DNA from 3 places in the Pseudoalteromonas sp. TB51 genome. Region 1 is predicted to be linked to each of the others. Evidence: predicted binding sites of a transcription regulator. Region 1 holds the regulator's gene; each other region holds the start of a gene.
The links. The regulator sigma-54, encoded in region 1, starts transcription at its own class of promoters, with help from an activator protein. The targets are predictions, from matches to a motif close to GTTGGCACGNNNNTNGNNT.
Positions count from the first base shown of each region.

Region 2: the regulator sigma-54 is predicted to act here: its motif matches at 1,689-1,707, upstream of L650_RS0101415 (FlgO family outer membrane protein).
Region 3: the regulator sigma-54 is predicted to act here: its motif matches at 1,146-1,164, upstream of L650_RS0103735 (YggN family protein).

Region 1 is NZ_AUTO01000310.1:32,320-35,618, forward strand. It holds gene lptB (LPS export ABC transporter ATP-binding protein) at 1-538, shown strand, start outside; gene L650_RS0119120 (RNA polymerase factor sigma-54) at 608-2,107, shown strand; gene hpf (ribosome hibernation promoting factor) at 2,135-2,422, shown strand; gene L650_RS0119130 (PTS sugar transporter subunit IIA) at 2,427-2,879, shown strand; gene rapZ (RNase adapter RapZ) at 2,899-3,299, shown strand, end outside.
Region 2 is NZ_AUTO01000049.1:5,563-8,861, reverse strand. It holds gene L650_RS0101430 (SPOR domain-containing protein) at 95-793, shown strand; gene L650_RS23475 (SPOR domain-containing protein) at 1,003-1,581, shown strand; gene L650_RS0101415 (FlgO family outer membrane protein) at 1,741-2,334, shown strand; gene L650_RS0101410 (FlgO family outer membrane protein) at 2,348-3,040, shown strand; gene L650_RS0101405 (FlgO family outer membrane protein) at 3,049-3,299, shown strand, end outside.
Region 3 is NZ_AUTO01000080.1:16,470-19,768, reverse strand. It holds gene L650_RS0103745 (glutathione peroxidase) at 33-524, shown strand; gene L650_RS0103740 (PA3496 family putative envelope integrity protein) at 636-821, opposite strand; gene L650_RS0103735 (YggN family protein) at 1,202-1,996, shown strand; gene L650_RS0103730 (PLP-dependent aminotransferase family protein) at 2,055-3,299, opposite strand, start outside.

The DNA of each region.
Region 1 (3,299 bases):
TGATAACGACATTACGTTATTACCTATGCACAGCCGCGCCCGCTTAGGCATTGGCTATTTGCCGCAAGAGTCATCAATATTTAGAAAGCTGACAGTTTATCAAAACTTAATGGCTATTTTAGAAACGCGTAAAGAGCTCAATAAAGCCGCGCGAGAAGAAACGCTTAACAACTTACTTGATGAATTTAGTATTCAGCATATTCGCGATAGCCAAGGTATGGCGCTTTCTGGTGGTGAACGCCGCCGTGTAGAAATTGCCAGAGCACTGGCAGCAAACCCTAAATTTATTTTATTGGATGAGCCTTTTGCTGGTGTTGATCCGATTTCAGTGTTAGATATAAAGAAAATAATAGAACATCTTAAAAACCGTGGCATTGGCGTATTAATTACCGATCACAATGTAAGAGAAACCCTTGATGTTTGTGAAAAAGCCTACATTGTTTCTCATGGGGAGCTAATTGCATCTGGCACCCCAGAACACGTATTAAATGACAAAACTGTACGCGATGTTTATTTAGGCGAGCAATTTAGGCTGTAACATTTAAGCCACACCTACAAGCATCTGCTAATATTAATTATAACAACATAAAAGGATTGTTAGAGATACATGAGGCAATCATTACAGCTGCGCATGGGCCAGCAACTTACAATGACTCCACAATTGCAACAAGCGATTCGCTTGCTGCAGCTCAGTACATTGGATCTCCAGCAAGAAATACAAGAAGCACTTGATAGCAACCCGCTATTAGAAGTAGAAGAGCAAGATTACACGGAAGAGTCGGCTGGAAAAAATGAACAAAAAGCAGATACGGATGATGTAACCGTAAGCGCATCGGCTGACGATACAACCAGCGAGTACGAGCAAGACAGTGGCGAAGCTTTAAATAAAGACACCGTTAGCGATGATATGGCAATGGATGTAACTTGGGATGAGTACATGAGCGCAGCCCCTGCGGCATCCTCAGGCCCAATGCCAGAAGATGAGTCTATTTATCAAGGTGCCTCTACTGAAACGCTACATGAGTATTTAATGTGGCAGCTTCAGCTTACTCCTTTTAGCCCCACTGATGAAGCCATTGCTATTGCCATTGTAGAAGCTGTAGATGACTCGGGTATTTTAACGCTAAGTTGCGAAGAAATTTTAGAAAGCTTTAACCAAGAAAACGATGACGAAGTTGAAGTTGAACTTGATGAAATAGAAGCCGTTTTAAAGCGTATTCAGTTATTTGACCCTGTAGGTATAGCCGCGCGCAGTTTACAAGAGTGCTTGTGCATTCAGCTAAACCAGTTTGATAAAGACACCCCTTTTATAGAACAAACTAAAATGATCTTAACCGATCACATTGATCTATTAGCGGCACGCGACTATCGTACATTAATGAAAAAGACTAAGCTTAAAGAAGACGAGCTTAAAGAGGTCATGACCCTAATACATACCCTCAACCCAAAACCTGCAGATACAATAGTAAGGGAAGAGTCGGAGTATGTAATACCGGATGTGTCGGTTAAAAAAATAAAAGGCCGCTGGGTGGTAGAGCTAAACCCAGATAGCATGCCAAAAATACGCGTAAATAGTCAGTACGCGGCTATGTCACGTACCGTAAAATCAAGTGGTGATAGCCAATTTATTCGCTCTCACTTACAAGAAGCTAAATGGTTTATAAAAAGCCTTGAAAGCAGAAACGACACGCTGCTTAAGGTAACAAACTGTATTGTAAAACAGCAACAGGCATTTTTTGAACATGGCCCAGAAGCCATGAAGCCAATGGTTTTAAACGATGTTGCTGAAATGGTAGAAATGCATGAATCGACAATTTCGCGTGTTACCACGCAAAAATATATGCATACGCCACGTGGTATTTTTGAGCTTAAGTATTTTTTCTCAAGCCACGTAAGCACTGAAAACGGCGGCGAGTGTTCATCAACCGCAATACGTGCCCTAATTAAAAAGCTAATTGCCGCGGAAAACTCAGCTAAACCATTGAGTGATAGTAAAATTGCGGATATATTGGCAGAGCAAGGAATTAAAGTAGCTAGACGCACAATAGCAAAATACCGTGAATCGCTAGCTATTCCACCGTCAAATCAGAGAAAGAGTTTGATATAAGACGTAAAAAACAAAGAGGAAATGCTTATGCAACTAAACCTAACTGGTCGTCACGTAGAAGTAACTGATTCACTTAGAGACTATGTAAATAATAAATTTGCAAAGCTAGAAAGGCACTCAGATCATATTAGCAATGTGCATGTCATTCTCGATGTAGAAAAACTCAACCAAAAAGCAGAAGCGACTATTCATGTAAGTGGCGCAGATTTATTTGCCTCAACAGAGCACCAAGATATGTATGCCGCTATAGACTCGTTGATTGACAAGCTCGATCGTCAAGTCATAAAACATAAAGAGAAGCTTGCTAGACACTAATATTATGAAATTAAGTACATTAGTATGCCAGGACTGCAGCAAAGCTGCGGTCCTTTTTAGTAGTAAAAAAAGAATTTTAGAGTTTATCAGTGAGCTTGCTCATGAAAAGCTCCCCTACTTACCACAACAAGATATTCTTAATGCGCTGGCAAGCAGAGAAAAGCTAGGCAGTACTGGTATTGGCCGGGGTATCGCCATTCCTCATAGCAGAATGGGTGGCGTAGAAGAGCCGCTGGCTTTAGTACTTGTTAGCGACACGCCTGTTAACTTTGACGCTATTGATAACTGCCCTGTTGATATTTTTGTTGCACTCATCGTACCAGATGGCGATAACCAACAGCACCTAAAGACTCTGGCAACCATAGCTGATAAACTGAGCAACAAAGAATTTTGTAAACAGCTGCGTAGTGCTAAAACCGATGCAGAGCTGTATCAAGTAATTGTTGATCAATCGTAGTAAATACTAAGGGCTATAAATGGAGTTAATTATCATAAGCGGCCGTTCTGGTTCAGGTAAATCGGTTGCTTTACGCGTGGTTGAAGATTTAGGCTATTATTGCGTAGATAATATTCCGGTCAACCTACTGCCCTCTTTAGTGCGAAGTGTTTCAGATAACTATGACAAAATAGCCGTTAGCATAGATGTTCGTAATATTCCCAAAGAACAAGACGAATTTAACGATATTCTCGAGTACCTTCCTGACTTTGCCAAACCCACACTGTTTTATTTAGATAGTGATGATCAAACACTGATCAAACGTTTTTCAGAAACACGCAGATTACATCCTTTATCCATCGATTCACTGCCGCTTGATTTAGCAATAAAAAAAGAAAAAGAACTGCTTGATGTACTCGTAACACGCGCTGACTTTATGCT
Region 2 (3,299 bases), on a different contig from region 1:
GCTCATTGTTTAAATTGCTAAGTTAAACGCTTTCTTGTGAGAATGTTTAACTGAAATGTAAGTGCACAGGCACTGCTTTCAGGATAACGGGTACATGCTTAAATTAAAAAAATACTATAAACACTTTTTTGTATGCCTTTTTACGCTTACGTTTGGCACGGCGTGCTCTATTACGCCTACCGCTAAACCTGCTGTTGATAATGAAATACCTAACACCACGCCCGATTACGTATCGATAACTGCACTAGAGCTTGCGCAATTAAAAGATGCCGCAATGCAATGGCAGCAAGCACGCGCCGGTATAGAGCGTATTTTAAAGCTTGAAAAAGAAATTACTTACCTGGTTAATCACATAGATATAATAAACTCTAAAGCTATTGCACAATCTAATGCAAGCCCTGCCTACAGCAGCCGTTACACTCGCACGCCTTCGCGTACAACCAGTAATAAGCCACGTCGTCAGCAAACTTACAAAGCTGCTAACAATAACCAAAAGCAAACTATAAAGCTTAATACCCCTAAACATGTATTTGCATTACAAGTTGCCTCGGTTGATTCTAAACAGGATGTAGCCAAAGCCTGGCAAGAACTAAATACCAAAGCAGCGCCACTATTTAGAGATAAAATATTAACCAACGTAGAAACCGCAAAAATAAATGATAAAACCTTTTATCGCTTAAAGCTTGGCTCTTATAAAAACCTTAAAAATGCCAAAGCCGACTGTGAAGTATTTAAAATGTATAAGCTCGACTGCATTGTAAGTAACTACACCGATAAGCCAATTAAACTTTAATAGTGATACCAACCCGCAATAATAAATAATCATTTTACGGGGCTAATCGAGTTGCGTTCTGCGTTAATAAATCTCGTTTAGAACAACTAAATAGCAATTTTTTGCCTAGCTATCAATACGTTTTACTATCCTCATAATAGATTACTTAATTAAGCTAATTGGTATAAAAGCGCAATAGGTACTAGCACGCGTGACTTGCTAAGCGTTGATTGGCTGTTAAAATAGCGCCCACTCTTACCCATATTAACAACATACTTATGCTGCACTACAAGGATTTTTTAGCCACATTAGTTTTAGGCTTTGCATTAGCAAACAGTGCTCACGCACTAGCAACGGCCCAAAAGCAGGCGGTGCTCATTAAAAAAGATGATTTAGCCGTACTCAAAGAGTCAGCTCAGCAGTGGCAACAAACCAAGCCTCAACTAGAAAGACTGTTAAAGCTAGAAAGTGAATTACAGCGCACAGTAGATAAATTAAAACAACTTAACGCGCAGCCAAAACCGCAGCAAACTAACCACTTAGCTGTTGTGAATACAAATGCGCTGTTTGCTGTGCAAGTGGGGGCGTATAAAAATAAAGCGGTACTTGAAGCTGCTATAAAGCAATTTCAATCACCCTCAAATAAGCTTGAAGTAAATACCGAGCAAGTACTGATTGACCAGCACACCTTTTATAGATTAAAGCTTGGTGCGTTTAAAACAAAAGAAGCAGCAAAGGATGCATGTAAGTCATTAATAGACAATAATACTTGCTTTGTAACCTACTACGTCAAAACGCCTCAAAGTTAATTAACCTGAACTCTGGTTAAGAGCCTTACTAGCATATTGAACTATCTTGATACTTAAATTTATTATCTCTGGCTAGAGATAGGTTTATTATCCAGAGTTTAGGTTAATTAGGCATAATAATTGCTTTATCCTCGGTATATTTTAAAGAGGACGGCAACTATGCGCCTTTTATTGCCTTTAGTATTGTTAAATTTAACTGCTTGCAACTTGGTTCCGCCCCCAGAGCCGAGTGTGCCTACTGACGCGCCAAAAGCAGCAATGGCACCCTATACCGTTAACGAGTATGTAGCAAATCTAACCTCGCAGCTTAACCATGTAAATGGCGCTTTAAATGCCAATGCGCGCATTGGTGTGAGTAGCTTTTTTTATGCCGATGCTTTAGATACTAAGCTAGTAGCAGGGCAGGCCTCGGGTTTGAGCTTACAAATTCAAGAAAGCTTATTAACGCAATTTACCCAGCTTGGCTATCATACCGTTGAGTACCGCCTTGGCAATAACCTTATATTAGCGCAAAACGCAGACAGCATATTAAGCCGCGACTTAAGTAAATTACGCAATCGCCAAAATATTGACTTAGTCATCACCGGCACTGTAACGCGCCAACAGCATGCTTACATAGTTAATGCACGACTCGTTAATATTGAAAACAAGCAAGTATTGTCGGCAGGCAGCACAGAGATCCCTATAAATGTAATGTGGGGAAACGAAAAAATTCAGCAGCGTGACGGCTCTTTGTACCGCAGCGAATATTAATCAGGAGCACACCATGAGAAACCTATTAATTACCCTATGTTTGCCATTAGGCTTTGGCTGTTCGCAAATGTTAAATTCGCTACATTCAGAGCCGGAGAAAGTTGAGCAAGATAATGCAGCCCAGCTTGTTTCAGAGCAACGTGCGGTAAAAGCACCTGCACCAAATGAAGCGTTATTTCAGTCTAATTTAAACAAGCAAAGTAACTACACCAAAAGTGCCCCTGCAAAACGCAAAAATATAAACCATTATGTGCGCGGTATAATGCAAGACATGGTCGAAAACCTGCAATACGTAAACGACAAAACGCCACTTGCCGTTTCTAGCTTTGTATTTTTAGATGATGACTACAGCGATGGAAGCCTGTTAGGTAACCAAATAGCCGAAAGCTTTATGCACGAGCTGCATAGTTTTGGAGTACCGGTTATCGATTTTAAAACCACCGATTATATGCGAGTAACCCCCGCAGGCGACTTTGTATTTAGCCGCGACTACCTAGAGCTAAACCAAGATCAAAACTTTAATTACGTATTAGCAGGAACTCTTGTGAGCCACCAAGGTGGCGTAATGGTAAATGCACGAATAGTGGGCATTAAAAGTAAAGCGGTAGTGGGCAGTGCGCAAGGGTTTATCCCTCAATCAGTGGTTGATGCGCTAAACAGTAGCTATCGCACCGACGGAATTATGCTTAAACAAGCCAGCGAGTGAGGTTAACCATGTTTTACAAACTATCTGCTATAGCGGGGCTAACGGCAACGTTAGTATTAACTGGCTGTTCAATAACGCAAAATAATGAGCATAACGAAAGCATAAACACACGCTCAGACTACACCGTGGTAACGCAAAGTAGCCAACCAACGCCAGTGTATGCCAACCAATCTGTGCAGCAGCAAAGTGAGTACGACACAGCAAGGCAGTTTACACCGCTTAAACACCACAAAACGCTGGCAAACTATGTAGAGCAAAT
Region 3 (3,299 bases), on a different contig from region 1:
ATGTAGCTAACAACAATAAAAAAGCACCCATCATGCATGAATTTCATCAATTAACGGCTACTGCGTTAGACGGTAAAACAATTAATTTTAGCGACTTTGAAGGCAAGGTTGTGCTTATTGTTAATACCGCAAGTGAATGTGGTTTTACTAAGCAGTACGAGTCGCTACAAACTCTTCATAGTAAGTACGCGAAAAACGGATTGGTTATTATTGGTTTTCCATGTAATCAATTTGGTCAGCAAGAGCCAGGCGACGCGACGCAAATACAACAAGGCTGTTTAATTAATTACGGGGTAAGCTTTTTAATGGCCGCTAAGGTGGATGTAAACGGTCGTCACGCCCACCCTGTATTTAGGTATTTAAAATCGGCCTTACCCGGCTTTTTAACACGCAAAATAAAGTGGAACTTCACTAAGTTTTTGGTAGCGCCCGATGGCACACCTATCAAGCGCTATGCGCCTTTTACAAAACCAGAAAAGCTAGAAACCACTATTCAACAAGCACTCGCTAAATTTAGTACATAATAAGTAATAAAGAGGCATAAAGCCTCTTTATTGCCAATGTTTAGCCTTTAAACATGCGTAAACGCACATTCAAACCCTAATAAAAAGGCGCATTATTTTAGCTAGCACAATTTAGTCTATGTAATCGTTTAAGTCGTCTTCACCTAGATTTTTACGCAAACGTTTTTGCTCAAGGTAATCTTCCAACTTCTTTTTCACCTTTTGCTTTTTTTTGTCATGCTGATTACGCCCGACCATTTCGTACTCGTCTTCAACAAAATCATCATCTAGCGCATCGTAACTAAATGTCTTACCCACAACCCACTCCATAAAGTGTTTGAGACCAACTCAGGTTTATTCCTGCACTTGGTAAATTAAAAAATGTTTAGCGCTAAAATACGAACAAATTAGCACCAAAATAAAGCCACGTGACTATCGTAAATAGCCTTCATGTCAATATTGTGAATAAATAGCGCTAAATTAATAAAGTGGAAAGTGAGAGTTTTTTATCGTTTCGACAAATAAAATTTATCATTTATTTATTTTTAGTGTTTTTGACTAAAAAGTAGTTTATTTATTAAAATTAAAAATCATTAAAAACACACAAATTTCATAACCTACTGTTTTAAAATAAAAATAAATAATGGCACCAAACTTGTTAATACTTAGCTGTCATCAACAATTATTAGAGAATAAACATGAAAAATTTACTATTAGTAAGCGCTTTAATTTGTACACCCGCTGCAATGGCACATAACGATAACAATGCGGGTATTTCGTTTAGCAATGAACAGTGCAATGTAGAGTTTAAAAACGATGTACGCATTAAACCTAGCGAATTAGAAATTTTTACCGCATCTAATCAATTCATGCGCTTTAACAGCAATGGCAACTTAACTATAAATGGCGAACAAGTATCCATTAACAGCGAGCAGCGCCAAGCGCTTACCCAGTATTCAGACAACTTACGTACGCAGCTACCTGAGGTCGCTAATATTGCCCTAGACGGAGTAAAAATAGCCGGTGTAGCATTAGAGGAAGTAGCCAACGCATTTAATATTGATGGCCTTGATGACTTATCTGGCCTGATGGACGATATAAGACTTGAAGTAGAAAACACCTTTTATCAACAAGGTACGTTTGTAATGGGCCAACAAAGCTTTAATCAATTTGGTGAAAACTTTGAACACCAATTTGAGGAGCAAATAGAAACCGTGGTTGAGTCTGCCGTTATGCAATCAATGGGCAGTATTTTAGTTGCTTTAGGCTCTGAGCTGCTTGGTTCGGGTGGAGATATGGATGCATTTGAGCAACGCATGGAAAATATGGGCGCGCAAATAGAAGAAAAAGTAGAACTGCATGCCAGTGCGCTTGAAAAGCGTGCCAACTCTTTATGCGACAGCTTTGCCAACATAGCACAGCAAGAAGAGCAATTAGTAGCGCAGTTACCGCAGCTAAAAGGCTACGAGTTATTTACCATTAAACAAAATTAATACACCGCACCGTATTTAACATCCCTTTAGCAGCACTTGTATATTAGGTGCTGCTTTTTTATTCTTTTAGCGTGTGAGCCAGCGCACCTAACGTGGTAATAGCCTGCTCTATTTTTTCGCTCCACTGCACCCCGTAACTTAGCCTAATACAGCTTTTATACTTATTACTTGCTGAAAAAATAAGTCCGGGGGTTATGCTAATACCAGCTTCTAGCGCCAGTAAAAATAACTTTTGACTGTCTACCCCTTGGCCTAAATCAAGCCAAATAACACACCCACCTTTAGGGTCACTAATACGCGTATTTTTAGGCATCGCGTTTAATAAGCACCACCGCATGCGCTCTTTGTTATTACGTAAGCGCTGCCTAAGTACTTTTAAATTACGGTCATACTCACCACTGGCAATAAACTCAGAAAGCGTCCACTGATTTATTAGTGAGGCAGAGCAACTTAATGCACGCTTATGCCGGCGCGCTTGTCCAGCAAACTTGCCAGCTATTAACCAACCAACTCGATAACTTGGCGCAGCCGTTTTTGAAAACGAGGCGCAGCTGATCACAAGCCCCTTTTTTGAATACGCTAAAGCGGGCGTGCCACGCTTGGCAGTAAAGTGCAGATCACCGTACACATCATCTTCTATAAGAACAACATTATGTGACTCTATTAAGTCCACCATTTGCATGCGGCTTTCATCGCTCATAAAGCTGCCAACCGGGTTATTTATTGCGGTCGAAAATAAGCATGCTTTTATATCATGTTGCTCAAGCGCTTGAGCTAAGTCGTTAAGCCAAATACCATTGTCGGGGCATAGCGGAATTTCAAGCGCCTTTAATCCTAAGCTCTCTATTAGTTCAATAATGCCGTGATAACACGGGGTTTCAATTGCAACCACATCGCCGGGCTTAGTAACACACTTAAGTGCGATAGCCAGCGCCTCTTGCGCGCCATTGGTGATCACCAGTTCATCTATATTTACACCAATACCAAAGCCTAAGTATCTATGCACTAATTGCTTTTTAAGCGCAGCAAAACCATCAATAGGGCCATAATTAATAACACTCGCCCCAGCAATTGTCATAACCCGACGCATGGTACGGGCTAAAGCTTTATCGGTAGGCGCGGCAGCAACGGGATTGGCAATACCAAAGGCAATTACATTAGGTTGATGAATAGCGCTGTATACCTGCTCTATTAATGCTTGTTTATTTACAGTGACAGGCTCACGGCTTAGTTTTACACGCTTTGGCAGACTGTAAACCGTATTAAGCACCGTTAAAAAGTAGCCCGATTTTTCACGTGCCTC